3 regions of the Citrobacter sp. GW821-FHT07H02 genome follow, and region 3 is predicted to be linked to each of the others. Evidence: predicted binding sites of a transcription regulator. Region 3 holds the regulator's gene; each other region holds the start of a gene.
What was found. The regulator CRP, encoded in region 3, controls carbon source genes, mostly activating them, when cyclic AMP is high. The targets are predictions, from matches to a motif close to ATGTGANNNNNNTCACAT.
Positions count from the first base shown of each region.

Region 1 (4,282 bases), on a different contig from region 3:
AGCCCCATAGAAAACGCCACAAAACTGGGGTGAATTTCTTCGCTCAAATAGGTCATTCCCACCGCCGCAACGCCGCTTAGCGACAACCCAATCAATGCCCGCATAATCAGAATGCCATGCCAGCTGGTCATCATGGTTGACAGTAACGTACAGCAGGAGGCGAGAAGCAGTGCGGTCACCATCACCGGTTTGCGGCCGATGGCATCGGAAAGTGGGCCGGTAAACAGCAAACCGATGGCCAGCATGGCGGTCGAGATGGAAAGCGAGATACTGCTGTTGGCTGGCGATACGCCAAACTCATGGGACAGCACAGGCAAAATTGGCTGTACGCAATAGAGTAGGGCGAATGTCGCCAGTCCGGCAGAAAAAAGCGCCAGTGTGACGCGCATAAACGGGGCGGTGCCGCGTTTTATAAATTGATTTGGCTGGGAAATAATCTGTTCATCAACATCGCTTGCCGGGGCGGTATCGACAATAGTAGTACGGCTCACGTGAAATCCTTGCTTAGCATCCCCGTAGTTGAGGTGACGGGCATGACCACCTGTAAAACTGACTCCTTAAGCCATTTTTCGCGCCATTTGGGTCTGGGAATGTGTCCATCCCCTATCCAGACGGGCTGCAACTATAACGGCTGAAGAATCAGACTTAAGAGTAGGAAAATCAAAATATTCTGTCTAATATATTAATAATCTCAAATAATACTTTTAAAATATGAATATTGAGTTGCGTCACTTACGCTATTTTGTGGCGGTTGCGGAAGAACTGCATTTTGGTCGCGCCGCCGCCCGTCTTAATATTTCGCAACCGCCGCTGAGCCAGCAGATTCAGATCCTTGAGCAGCAGGTTGGGGCGCGGCTGTTGGCGCGAACCAATCGCAGCGTGGCGTTGACGGCCGCCGGGCGGCAGTTTTTGGCCGACAGTCGGCAAATTTTGGGGCTGGTCAATGAGGCTGCGGCGCGGGCGGAGCGTCTGCATCAGGGAGAGGCGGGCGAATTACGCATCGGTTTCACCTCCTCTGCGCCCTTTATTAAGGCGGTCTCCGATACCCTTTCCGGGTTTCGCATGGAATTTCCTGATGTACACATGCAGACCCGCGAAATGAATACCCGTGAGCAGATTGCGCCGCTGAGTGAGGGGGCGCTGGATATGGGATTGCTGCGCAATACGCTGCTTCCGGATACGCTGAACCGGGAGGTGATACTGCATGAACCGTTGATGGCGATGATCCCGCGCGAGCATCGTCTGGCGCAAAAACCGGTGGTGACGTTGGTCGAATTGGCGAAAGAGCCGTTTGTCTTTTTTGATCCCCACGTCGGGACAGGTTTGTATGACGATATCCTCGGGCTGATGCGTCGCTATAACCTGACGCCGGTCATCACCCAGGAGGTCGGGGAGGCGATGACCATCATTGGGCTGGTGGCGGCGGGGCTGGGCGTTTCGATTCTGCCCGCCTCTTTTAAACGCGTGCAGATTGATGAAATGTGCTGGATACCGATCGCTGAAGCCGATGCTGTGTCGGAAATGTGGCTGGTCTGGCCGAAACACCATGAGCAAAGTCATGCCGCGCAACGGTTTCGTCATCAGTTGTTATCCGCAGTAAGTCGTGCTTAATTTAGTTTAAAAAGCGGTAATAATGTGCGGTAAATCACACGGCTACGCAAAAATTTGACGGCAAGTGTTGAAGTCCTTCACCATAGCCTACAGATTATTTCGGAGCGCGAAAATAAAGGGAGTCAGAGGTGGTTGCTGATAGTCAGCCTGGGCATATCGATCAAATCAAGCAGACCAACGCGGGCGCGGTGTATCGCCTGATTGATCAGCTCGGACCGGTATCGCGTATTGATCTTTCTCGCCTTGCGCAATTGGCGCCTGCCAGTATTACAAAAATTGTCCGCGAAATGCTTGAAGCGCATTTAGTGCAGGAGCTGGAGATCAAAGAAGCGGGTAGCCGTGGTCGTCCTGCTGTTGGGCTGGTGGTGGAAACCGAAGCCTGGCACTACCTGTCTATCCGCATCAGTCGCGGAGAGATTTTCCTCGCCTTGCGCGACCTGAGCAGCAAGCTGGTTGTGGAGGAGTGTCTTGAACTTCCCCTTGTTGCCGACCTTCCGCTGCTTGATCGTATCATCACGCTGGTCGATCAGTTTTTTATCCGTCATCAACAGCAACTTGAGCGGTTAACCTCTATCGCCGTCACCATGCCAGGCATTATTGATACTGAGAATGGCATCGTCCACCGTATGCCGTTTTATGATGATGTCAAAGAGATGGCGCTGGGTGAAACGCTGGTGCAGCATACCGGTGTGCCGGTCTATATTCAGCATGATATCAGCGCATGGACGATGGCCGAGGCGCTGTTCGGCGCATCGCGCGGCGCGCGCGATGTTATTCAGGTGGTGATTGATCACAACGTGGGGGCGGGCGTCATCACCGATGGTCATTTGCTGCATGCGGGGAGCAGTAGCCTGGTTGAGATCGGTCATACGCAGGTGGATCCCTACGGTAAACGCTGCTATTGCGGTAATCACGGCTGTCTGGAAACCATTGCCAGCGTGGACAGCGTCCTCGAACTGGCGCAATTACGCCTCAATCAGTCGATGAGTTCTACGCTGCACGGCCAACCATTAACGGTGGACTCACTGTGTCAGGCTGCCCTCGAAGGGGATTTGCTGGCGAAGGATATCATCAGCGGCGTCGGAAGCCATGTGGGGCGTATTCTGGCCATCATGGTGAATTTATTTAATCCGCAAAAAATCCTGATCGGTTCTCCGTTAAGCAAAGCGGCGGATATTCTTTTCCCCGCCATTGCCGACAGCATACGCCAGCAAGCGCTCCCGGCATACAGTAAGAACATTGTCGTTGAAAGCACGCAGTTTTCAAATCAGGGGACGATGGCGGGCGCGGCGTTGGTAAAAGATGCGATGTATAACGGCTCTTTGTTGATTCGTCTATTACAGGGTTAACATTTTTTCACTGTCGTACGAAAAATTGCGCTATCTCAAGCCGATCCCCCTTGTCATACCTTAGACTTTCTCCACTGTATTATTTTCCTGGCTTATATTTTTGAAGCATAACGGTGGAGTTAGTGATGCTGAAGCGTTTCTTTATTACAGGTACAGACACTTCTGTTGGGAAGACAGTGGTTTCCCGCGCATTACTACAAGCGTTAGCGTCAGGGGGTAAAACTGTCGCGGGTTACAAACCGGTCGCCAAAGGAAGCAAAGAGACCCCTGAAGGGCTGCGCAACAAAGATGCGCTGGTGCTGCAGAGCGTCTCTTCGATTGAATTGCCTTATGAGGCCATCAACCCGATTGCGTTAAGCGAAGATGAAAGTAGCGTGGCGCACAGTGGTCCTGTCAATTACACCTTGCTGTCCAATGGGTTGGCGAGTCTGAGCGAAAAGGTGGATCACGTTGTTGTGGAAGGCACAGGAGGATGGCGGAGTCTGATGAATGACCTTCGTCCATTATCCGAGTGGGTCGTGCAGGAGCAACTCCCGGTACTGATGGTGGTGGGGATCCAGGAAGGCTGCATCAACCATGCGCTGTTGACGGCGCAGGCCATTGCCAATGATGGGCTGCCTTTAATGGGATGGGTCGCAAACCGAATCAACCCAGGCCTTGCGCATTATGCAGGAATCATTGATGTGCTCGGTAAAAAAATCCCTGCACCTTTGATTGGCGAACTGCCGTATCTTCCTCGTGCAGAGCAGCGTGAACTTGGGCAGTACATCCGCATGTCAATGCTTGGCAGCGTGCTGTCGGTAGATAGAGTCGTGGCGTAACGTTCGCGATAATACCGACGCGATTACGCAAGCCATCAGCAGTCCGGGGAGTAAACGATATTCCCCGGTCATTTCACAAATCATCAGCGTAGACATTATTGGCGCATGCGTAGTGGCCGCCAGTAGCGTCGCCATCCCCGTTAATCCCAGCAGAATCGCTATTTCATCCGGGCCCGGAAGCCAGATCCCCCACAAACGACCAAACAGCATACCGATTGACAGACCGACGAACAGGGTGGGGGTAAACACGCCGCCGGGTGCGCCGGAACCGCTACTGGCAAGCACGGCCAGCAATTTACAGATGAAGATCCCGGCAATCACGGAAAGCAGCGGTGGGGATAACAAAAAGGATTGCACTACGCTATAGCCATTTCCCCAGACGGTTGGCGTCAACAGAGAAAGTAATCCGACCGCCAGTCCCCCCAACGCCAGTTGCCAGGGCGGCGTTAGCTGAAGCCGTAAAAAAACATTGTGAGCCGCCGTCATTGACCACGTCAGCAA
Region 1 is NZ_JBWKPZ010000005.1:167,171-171,452, reverse strand. It holds gene ynfM (multidrug efflux MFS transporter YnfM/SxtP(Kp)) at 1-491, opposite strand, end outside; gene ynfL (multidrug efflux transcriptional activator YnfL/SxtR(Kp)) at 712-1,611, shown strand; gene mlc (sugar metabolism global transcriptional regulator Mlc) at 1,740-2,960, shown strand; gene bioD (dethiobiotin synthase) at 3,086-3,781, shown strand; gene clcB (voltage-gated ClC-type chloride channel ClcB) at 3,737-4,282, opposite strand, start outside.
Region 1: the regulator CRP is predicted to act here: its motif matches at 1,634-1,651, upstream of mlc (sugar metabolism global transcriptional regulator Mlc).

Region 2 (4,282 bases), on a different contig from region 3:
GCCGAACAGCCAGGCCTTACCTTCAGATTCGAACTGGTATGGGCCTTCGTTGATCGTAACGCTTTGACCGTGCATGTAAGAGACGCCGACATCAATAGAGGCATCTTTATTGAAGGCGTAAGTCGTACCTGCGCTCAGCCAGAAACGGTCCTGATCCGGAATAGAGATGGAACGCTTATCGGCCGGGACTGGGCTATCATCAAACGCGATACCGGTGCGGAACGTCCAGTTATCATCGTAATAATAGGTGGTACCTAACGCGATACGGTAAGCATCTTTAAAGCCTTCATCTTTCTGGAACAGCGTGTCGCCACTGGTCGATGTCGCTTTCAGCTCCTGGAACTGACTCCAGCTGGTGTACGCCAGGCTATAGTGAATCGCCCATTGCGGCGCAACGCGGTTATAACCGGAGATTTCCCACATTTCAGGCAGGTTTAGCGTTAAATAGCCTGACTGGGTTGAACCGCCAGTGGCGGTCGGGATTGGGAGGCCAAAACTGTTGAGTCCACTGTTCAGATCGCTACTGTAGTTACCTTTGAAGTCGATTTTCACTTCAGAACGGTAGGTTAATGCGTAGCGGTTGTTTTTGTCGACTTCATAAAGGATACCGGCGTTCCAGCCAAAGCCCCACTGATTACCGTTCAGGTGAGCAATATTGGTGTCGCTTGGGATACCGTTTGCTGTCGCTGCCAATTGCTGGCCTTGCGGGGTCTGCCCGAGAGGAGACTGCATAATCTGACCCGCAACCAGTTGACCTAAGTCACCGGCATAGCGATCAATTTTAGCGCGGGCATAGACGGCATTCAGACCGAGACCAAAGCTCCAGCTTTCATTTAAGCGATACGCGCCGCTTAAATTCATGTTCATGGTTTCGAGGTCGGTCGTACCGCCAACTGAACCTGCGGTGTAAGTATCGTTAAACTCGGTGGCCAGACCGTAGTTAGAGGTAATAGATGCCCCGATACCAAACTGATCGTTAATTGGCGCAACGAAATGTACGTTCGGAACCCAGGCAGTTGGCGCGATGTTATCTGCGTCCAGACTACGACCTGACGGCGAACGTCCGCTAATATTAACATCAGGATCGATATACACAGCACCGGCTGAGAACGTCGGGCGATCGAACATGGTGATTAACGCAGGGTTACGACTGACGTTACCCGCGTCGTCTGCGATAGCACCTTCGCCCGAATAGGCCCGGCCAAGGCCAGAGGAAGAAAATTCGTTTAACTGAAAGCCTGCAGACCAGGCCTGTGTGGAGATGATTGCCACTGTGACTGCGAGAGCAGACTTTGTAAACAGGGTTTTCTGGCTCATGACCATAACCTCATTGATTTATTTTTATTCAAACAATGTTACATGCCGTAACAGGAGCGCGAAGTGTAGGGTCTGAGGTACGACAGAGAAATCAGACCAGTGGCGAGAGTATAGGTCTGACCAGATAGAATGTTGCAAGTATGTTTATAAAATTTTTCAATTGTGATCTTAGAAACGCGATCCAGCTGGCAAAATTGGGGGTATGCGCACTCACCCGTTTAGGTGATTTTTGTTTTAGATCATTTTTAAGTGTGATTTCGCTCACTTATCCCATTTCACATCATTAACGACTGGAGAGGTGAATGGCGGGAGCGTAAAATATCCCCAGCGTTTATCTGGCACCTATGGTGCGAATACAGAGGAAATCTACAATGAGTAAATGCAGTGCTGATGAAACCCCGGTTTGCTGCTGTATGGACGTTGGGACCATTATGGACAACTCCGACTGCACCGCGTCGTACAGCCGTGTGTTCGCGAACCGCGCGCAAGCTGAAGAAACGCTGGCTGCGTTGACGGAGAAAGCGCGTAGCGTGGAATCCGAACCTTGCCAAATCACCTCCACTTTTACTGAAGAGTCTGAAGGTGTGCGTCTGGATATCGATTTTGTCTTCGCCTGCGAAGCTGAAACGCTGATCTTCCAGCTGGGCTTGCGTTAATCCCCTCCTTTCAAACACCCTTGTCAAATACTGGCAGGGGTGTTTTCGTAACGCTATGTAACTATTCACTGTGCCATAGCTCGCACTTTCTAATGTCTCCCCTTGGCTAAATGTAAAAAATTGGTTAAGACTGTGATCAGGTCAGACCACTTAAAATATTTTTTACAGGGGAGTGTTATGAGTCAGGCTTTACCACTGGTCACCCGTCAGGGCGATCGTATTGCCATTGTCAGCGGTTTACGTACACCGTTTGCCCGGCAGGCTACTGCATTTCATGGCATTCCCGCCGTTGATTTGGGGAAAATGGTGGTAGGTGAATTGCTGGCGCGCAGTGAAATCCCCCCCGACGTGATTGAACAACTGGTTTTTGGCCAGGTTGTACAAATGCCTGAAGCGCCAAACATTGCGCGCGAAATCGTGCTGGGTACCGGGATGAACGTTCATACGGACGCCTACAGCGTGAGCCGGGCCTGTGCGACCAGTTTTCAGGCGGTGGCGAATGTGGCCGAGAGCCTGATAACGGGCACTATCCGTGCGGGTATTGCCGGTGGGGCCGATTCTTCCTCCGTGTTGCCCATTGGTGTGAGCAAAAAGCTGGCGCGCGTGCTGGTGGACGTCAATAAAGCCAGAACGACCGGTCAGCGACTCAAACTCTTTTCCCGCCTGCGTTTACGCGACCTGATGCCGGTTCCTCCTGCCGTGGCGGAGTATTCGACGGGGTTGCGGATGGGGGATACCGCCGAACAAATGGCGAAAACGTATGGCATTACCCGTGAACAGCAGGATGCGCTGGCGCACCGTTCTCACCAGCGTGCCGCTCAGGCGTGGGCCGAAGGTAAGTTAGCGGATGAAGTCATGACTACCTGGGCGCCGCCCTTTAACGATCCTTTCTCAGAAGACAATAATATTCGCGGTAACTCTACGCTGGCTGATTACGCCAAACTGCGTCCCGCGTTCGACAAAAAACACGGTACTGTGACGGCGGCTAACAGCACGCCGCTGACGGACGGTGCGGCTGCCGTTATTTTAATGACGGAATCTCGCGCCCGGGAACTGGGACTGGTCCCGTTGGGGTATCTGCGCAGCTACGCCTTTACCGCCATTGATGTGTGGCAGGACATGTTATTGGGTCCCGCATGGTCTACACCGCTGGCTCTGGAGCGTGCTGGATTAACGATGGCCGATTTAACGCTTATTGACATGCATGAAGCGTTTGCCGCCCAGACGCTGGCCAATATTCAACTGCTTGGCAGCGAACGTTTTGCCCGTGACGTTTTGGGACGGGCACATGCAACCGGTGAAGTGGATGACAGCAAATTCAACGTGCTGGGCGGGTCGATTGCCTATGGTCACCCGTTTGCCGCCACAGGTGCACGCATGATCACCCAGACATTACACGAATTACGGCGTCGGGGCGGGGGCTTCGGTTTAGTTACTGCCTGCGCGGCGGGTGGTCTGGGTGCGGCAATGGTTCTGGAGGCGGAATAATGGAAATGACATCGGCTTTTACGCTTAACGTGCGTCTGGATAATGTCGCCGTCGTTTCTATGGACGTTCCCGGCGAAAAGATGAACACCTTAAAAGCAGAATTTGCGGCTCAGGTTCGCGCCATTCTGAAACAAATCCGTGAAAACAAAGCATTGCGGGGTGTGGTGTTCATTTCTGCAAAGCCAGATAATTTTATTGCTGGCGCCGATATTAATATGATTGGTCATTGCCGCAGCGCTCAGGAGGCTGAAACCCTCGCACGTCAGGGCCAGCAGATAATGTCCGAAATTAACGCGTTGCCAATCCCGGTCATTGCCGCCATTCATGGTGCGTGTCTGGGCGGGGGGCTTGAGATGGCGCTGGCCTGTCATCAGCGCATTTGTACCGATGATGCAAAAACAGTTCTGGGCCTGCCGGAAGTACAGCTTGGGCTGTTGCCTGGCTCGGGCGGCACGCAGCGACTGCCGCGCCTGGTCGGGGTAAGTACCGCGCTGGATATGATCCTCACCGGCAAGCAACTGCGTGCCAAACAGGCGCTGAAGGCGGGGCTGGTGGATGAGGTTGTTCCCCATTCCATTTTGCTGGAAGCCGCTGTTGAGTTAGCCAAACAGGATCGGTCTGCGCATCGTGAATTACCGATTCGTGAACGCATTCTTGCAGGCCCGCTGGGGCGTGCACTGTTATTTCGTATGGTCAGGAAACAGACGGCGCAGAAAACGCAGGGTAACTATCCTGCCACCGACCGTATTCTTGACGTGTTAGAAACCGGGCTGGCGCAGGGGAGCAGCAGCGGGTATGACGCGGAAGCTCGTGCGTTCGGC
Region 2 is NZ_JBWKPZ010000010.1:134,764-139,045, reverse strand. It holds gene fadL (long-chain fatty acid transporter FadL) at 1-1,317, opposite strand, end outside; gene AC07NP_RS12550 (YfcZ/YiiS family protein) at 1,689-1,973, shown strand; gene fadI (acetyl-CoA C-acyltransferase FadI) at 2,151-3,461, shown strand; gene fadJ (fatty acid oxidation complex subunit alpha FadJ) at 3,461-4,282, shown strand, end outside.
Region 2: the regulator CRP is predicted to act here: its motif matches at 1,567-1,584, upstream of AC07NP_RS12550 (YfcZ/YiiS family protein).

Region 3 (4,282 bases):
TTTTGGCCTGCTGGAACAAACGTTCAGCGAGTACGGACAAGTGGGCAAAGGCCAGTCGCGGAAATATCTGCATACCTACGATGAAGCAGTACCGTGGAATCAGGTGCCGGGAACCTTCACGCCGTGGCAACCCTTGCCTGAACCGACCGACGTCCTGTTCTATGAAGGGCTGCACGGCGGCGTAGTGACGCCGCACCATAACGTGGCGCGCCATGTGGATTTACTGGTTGGCGTAGTACCGATCGTGAACCTGGAGTGGATACAAAAACTGATCCGCGACACCAGCGAGCGCGGACACTCCCGCGAGGCGGTGATGGATTCGGTGGTTCGCTCAATGGATGATTACATCAACTACATCACCCCGCAGTTCTCCCGTACGCATATTAACTTCCAGCGTGTACCCACGGTAGACACCTCGAATCCCTTTGCGGCAAAAGGCATCCCGTCATTAGACGAGAGCTTTGTCGTTATTCATTTTCGTAATCTGGAAGGGATCGATTTTCCCTGGTTGCTGGCGATGCTTCAGGGTTCATTCATTTCCCACATCAATACATTAGTCGTGCCGGGCGGCAAAATGGGACTGGCGATGGAGTTGATTATGCTGCCGCTGGTTCAGCGACTGATGGAAGGCAAAAAAATCGAATAATGCGCAGCGTTGCCGGATAAGCGTCACGCCCTCCGGCAACCTGAGATCACGCGGCAATCACTTCGTATGAGTGCGTGATATTCACCGCTTTTTCCAGCATCAACGCAACAGAACAATATTTTTCTGCAGAAAGATCAACAGCGCGCGAAACGGCGGCGTCTTTCAGGTCATTGCCAGTCACAATGAAATGCAGATTGATATGCGTGAACAGGCGCGGCGCCTCTTCACGACGCTCGGAAGTGAGCTTCACTTCGCAGTTGGTCACATCCTGGCGTCCCTTTTGCAGAATAGACACCACATCAATCGCACTGCAGCCACCCGCGGCCATTAACACCATTTCCATCGGACTCGGCGCTTTATCACCGGAGTTACCATCCATCAAAATTTGGTGGCCGGAAGCAGACTCTCCCAGGAAGGTTAGCCCTTCGACCCATTTCACACGCGCTTGCATATTTCGTAACTCCAATGTTTCAATTTTCCTGACAGATTACGCGGACATAACAAATCTCGCAATGGAAGGCGACCTGCATCATGCTGAAGCGAGACACCAGGAGACACACGGCGAAAGCTATGCTAAAACAGTCAGGATGCTACAGTAATACATTGACGTACTGCATGTATGCAGAGGACATCACATTACAGGCTGCAGTACATTTTTAGCAGCCCCCTTCCCTGGCAGCGGGAAGCATATTTTGGCAACCCCAGAGACAGCGTCGTTTTCTGGCTCTGGAGACAGCTTATAACAGAGGATAACCGCGCATGGTGCTTGGCAAACCGCAAACAGACCCGACTCTCGAATGGTTCTTGTCTCATTGCCACATTCATAAGTACCCGTCGAAGAGCACGCTGATTCACCAGGGTGAAAAAGCAGAAACGTTGTACTACATCGTTAAAGGCTCAGTGGCAGTGCTGATTAAAGACGAAGAAGGGAAAGAGATGATCCTTTCTTATCTGAATCAGGGCGATTTCATTGGCGAATTAGGCCTGTTTGAAGAAGGCCAGGAACGCAGTGCATGGGTACGTGCAAAAACGGCCTGTGAAGTCGCTGAAATCTCCTACAAAAAATTTCGCCAACTGATCCAGGTGAACCCGGATATTCTGATGCGCCTGTCTTCCCAGATGGCTCGTCGCCTGCAAGTTACGTCCGAAAAAGTCGGCAACCTTGCCTTCCTCGACGTAACTGGTCGTATCGCTCAGACTCTGCTGAACCTGGCGAAGCAACCCGATGCGATGACTCACCCGGACGGCATGCAAATCAAAATCACCCGTCAGGAGATCGGTCAGATCGTTGGCTGTTCTCGCGAAACCGTTGGTCGTATTCTGAAAATGCTGGAAGATCAGAACCTGATCTCCGCGCACGGTAAGACCATCGTCGTCTACGGCACTCGTTAACCCCGTCGAAATGGCGTATTACCCTGTAATGCGCCATTTTTGTTGGCACCGATGTGGCGAAGACTGATTTATCACCCTGAAATCAACTACGCACTGCGGCAAACGCTGGTGCTGTGTTTGCCTGTGGCGATCGGCCTTATCATTGGCCAGTTGCATCTGGGATTGCTCTTTTCTCTCGTTCCCGCCTGCTGCAACATTGCCGGGCTTGATACTCCCCACAAACGCTTTTTCAAACGCTTAGTCATTGGCGCATCGCTGTTTGCCGGATGCAGCCTGGCCATGCAGCTACTGCTCGCGCAAGCAATACCGCTACCGCTGATTCTGACGGGTTTAACGCTGATTCTTGGCGTGACGGCGGAACTCAGCGCCTTGCATGCCCGACTCCTGCCTGCCTCGCTTATCGCCGCTATTTTCACGCTAAGCCTGGCCGGTAACATGCCCGTCTGGGAGCCGTTGCTGATCTATGCCCTGGGCACCCTGTGGTACGGGCTTTTTAACTGGTTTTGGTTCTGGCTCTGGCGTGAACAACCGCTACGCGAGTCACTCAGTTTGTTGTACCGCGAGCTGGCCGACTACTGCGAAGCCAAATACAGTCTGCTCACCCAGCATGCCGATCCTGAAAAAGCGCTGCCGCCCTTGTTGGTACGCCAACAGAAGGCGGTGGATCTCATCACCCAGTGTTACCAGCAAATGCACATGCTGTCGGCACATCACAATAATGAATATAAACGCCTGCTGCGGGCCTTCCAGGAAGCGCTGGACTTACAGGAACATATCTCCGTCAGTCTGCATCAGCCAGAAGAGGTGCAAAAGCTGGTCGAACGCAGCCATGCGGAGCAGGTGATTCGCTGGAACGCGCAAACGGTCGCTGCGCGCTTGCGCATCCTGGCGGATGACATTCTGTATCACCGCCTGCCGACTCGCTTTAGCATGGAAAAGCAGATTGGCGCGCTGGAGAAAATCGCCAACCAGCATCCCGATAACCCGGTGGGTCAGTTCTGTTACTGGCACTTTAGCCGCATTGCCCGTGTATTGCGGACCCAACGCCCACTCTATGCCCGCGACCTGATGGCGGATAAACAACGCCGACTCCCGCTGATCCCGGCCCTAAAAAACTATCTGTCCTTCAAATCGCCCGCTTTGCGAAATGCCGGGCGCATCAGCGTAATGCTGAGTATCGCCAGCCTGATGGGCAGCGCGTTACATCTGCCGAAACCGTACTGGATCCTGATGACGGTGCTGTTTGTAACGCAAAACGGCTACGGCGCGACGCGGGTTCGCATACTACACCGTTCGGCGGGCACGCTGGTTGGACTGGTGATTGCGGGTGTGACGCTACACTTCCACATCCCTGAAGGCTTCACGCTGGCGGGCATGCTGGTCATTACGCTGGTGAGTTATCTGATCATTCGTAAAAACTACGGCTGGGCAACGGTTGGGTTTACGGTCACTGCGGTGTATACCCTGCAATTGCTGACGTTAAATGGCGAGCAGTACATTGTGCCGCGGTTTATTGATACGGTGATTGGCTGCCTGATCGCGTTTGGCGGAACGGTCTGGCTCTGGCCGCAGTGGCAGAGCGGTCTGTTGCGCAAAAACGCCCACGACGCGCTGGAAGCTGACCAGGAAGCCATCCGCCTGATCCTCAGCAGCAATCCACAGGCAACGCCGCTCGCGTATCAGCGTATGCGTGTCAATCAGGCGCACAACACGCTGTACAACTCGCTGAATCAGTCCATGCAGGAACCCGGATTTAACGCGCACTATCTGGCAGATATGAAACTGTGGGTAACGCACAGCCAGTTTATTGTCGAGCACATCAATGCAATGACCACACTGGCGCGGGAACATACGATGCTGACGCCAGACCTTGCGCAACGCTATCTGGAATCGTGCGAAATTGCGCTCCAGCGCTGCCAGCAGCGTCTGGAGTATGACGGACCGGGCAGTTCTGGCGATGTGAATATTCTGGAAGCGCCAGAGACGCTCTCCCATGGGCCATTAAGTACCCTGGAACAACACCTGCAGCGCATACTGGGCCACCTGAACACCATGCACACCATTTCGTCGGTCGCCTGGCGTCAACGGCCTCACCACGGGATCTGGCTCAGCCGTCGGTTACGGGATATTAAGAGCTAACGACTTTCGCGACGGCCTGCGCGAAACGCTGCATTCCCTCGTCGATATCCGCCTCTTCCACCACCAGCGAAGGGGCGAAGCGCATCACATCCGGACCGGCATTCA
Region 3 is NZ_JBWKPZ010000002.1:381,006-385,287, reverse strand. It holds gene AC07NP_RS04900 (phosphoribulokinase) at 1-646, shown strand, start outside; gene AC07NP_RS04895 (OsmC family protein) at 693-1,097, opposite strand; gene crp (cAMP-activated global transcriptional regulator CRP) at 1,406-2,038, shown strand; gene AC07NP_RS04885 (YccS/YhfK family putative transporter) at 2,090-4,177, shown strand; gene argD (bifunctional acetylornithine/succinyldiaminopimelate transaminase) at 4,167-4,282, opposite strand, start outside.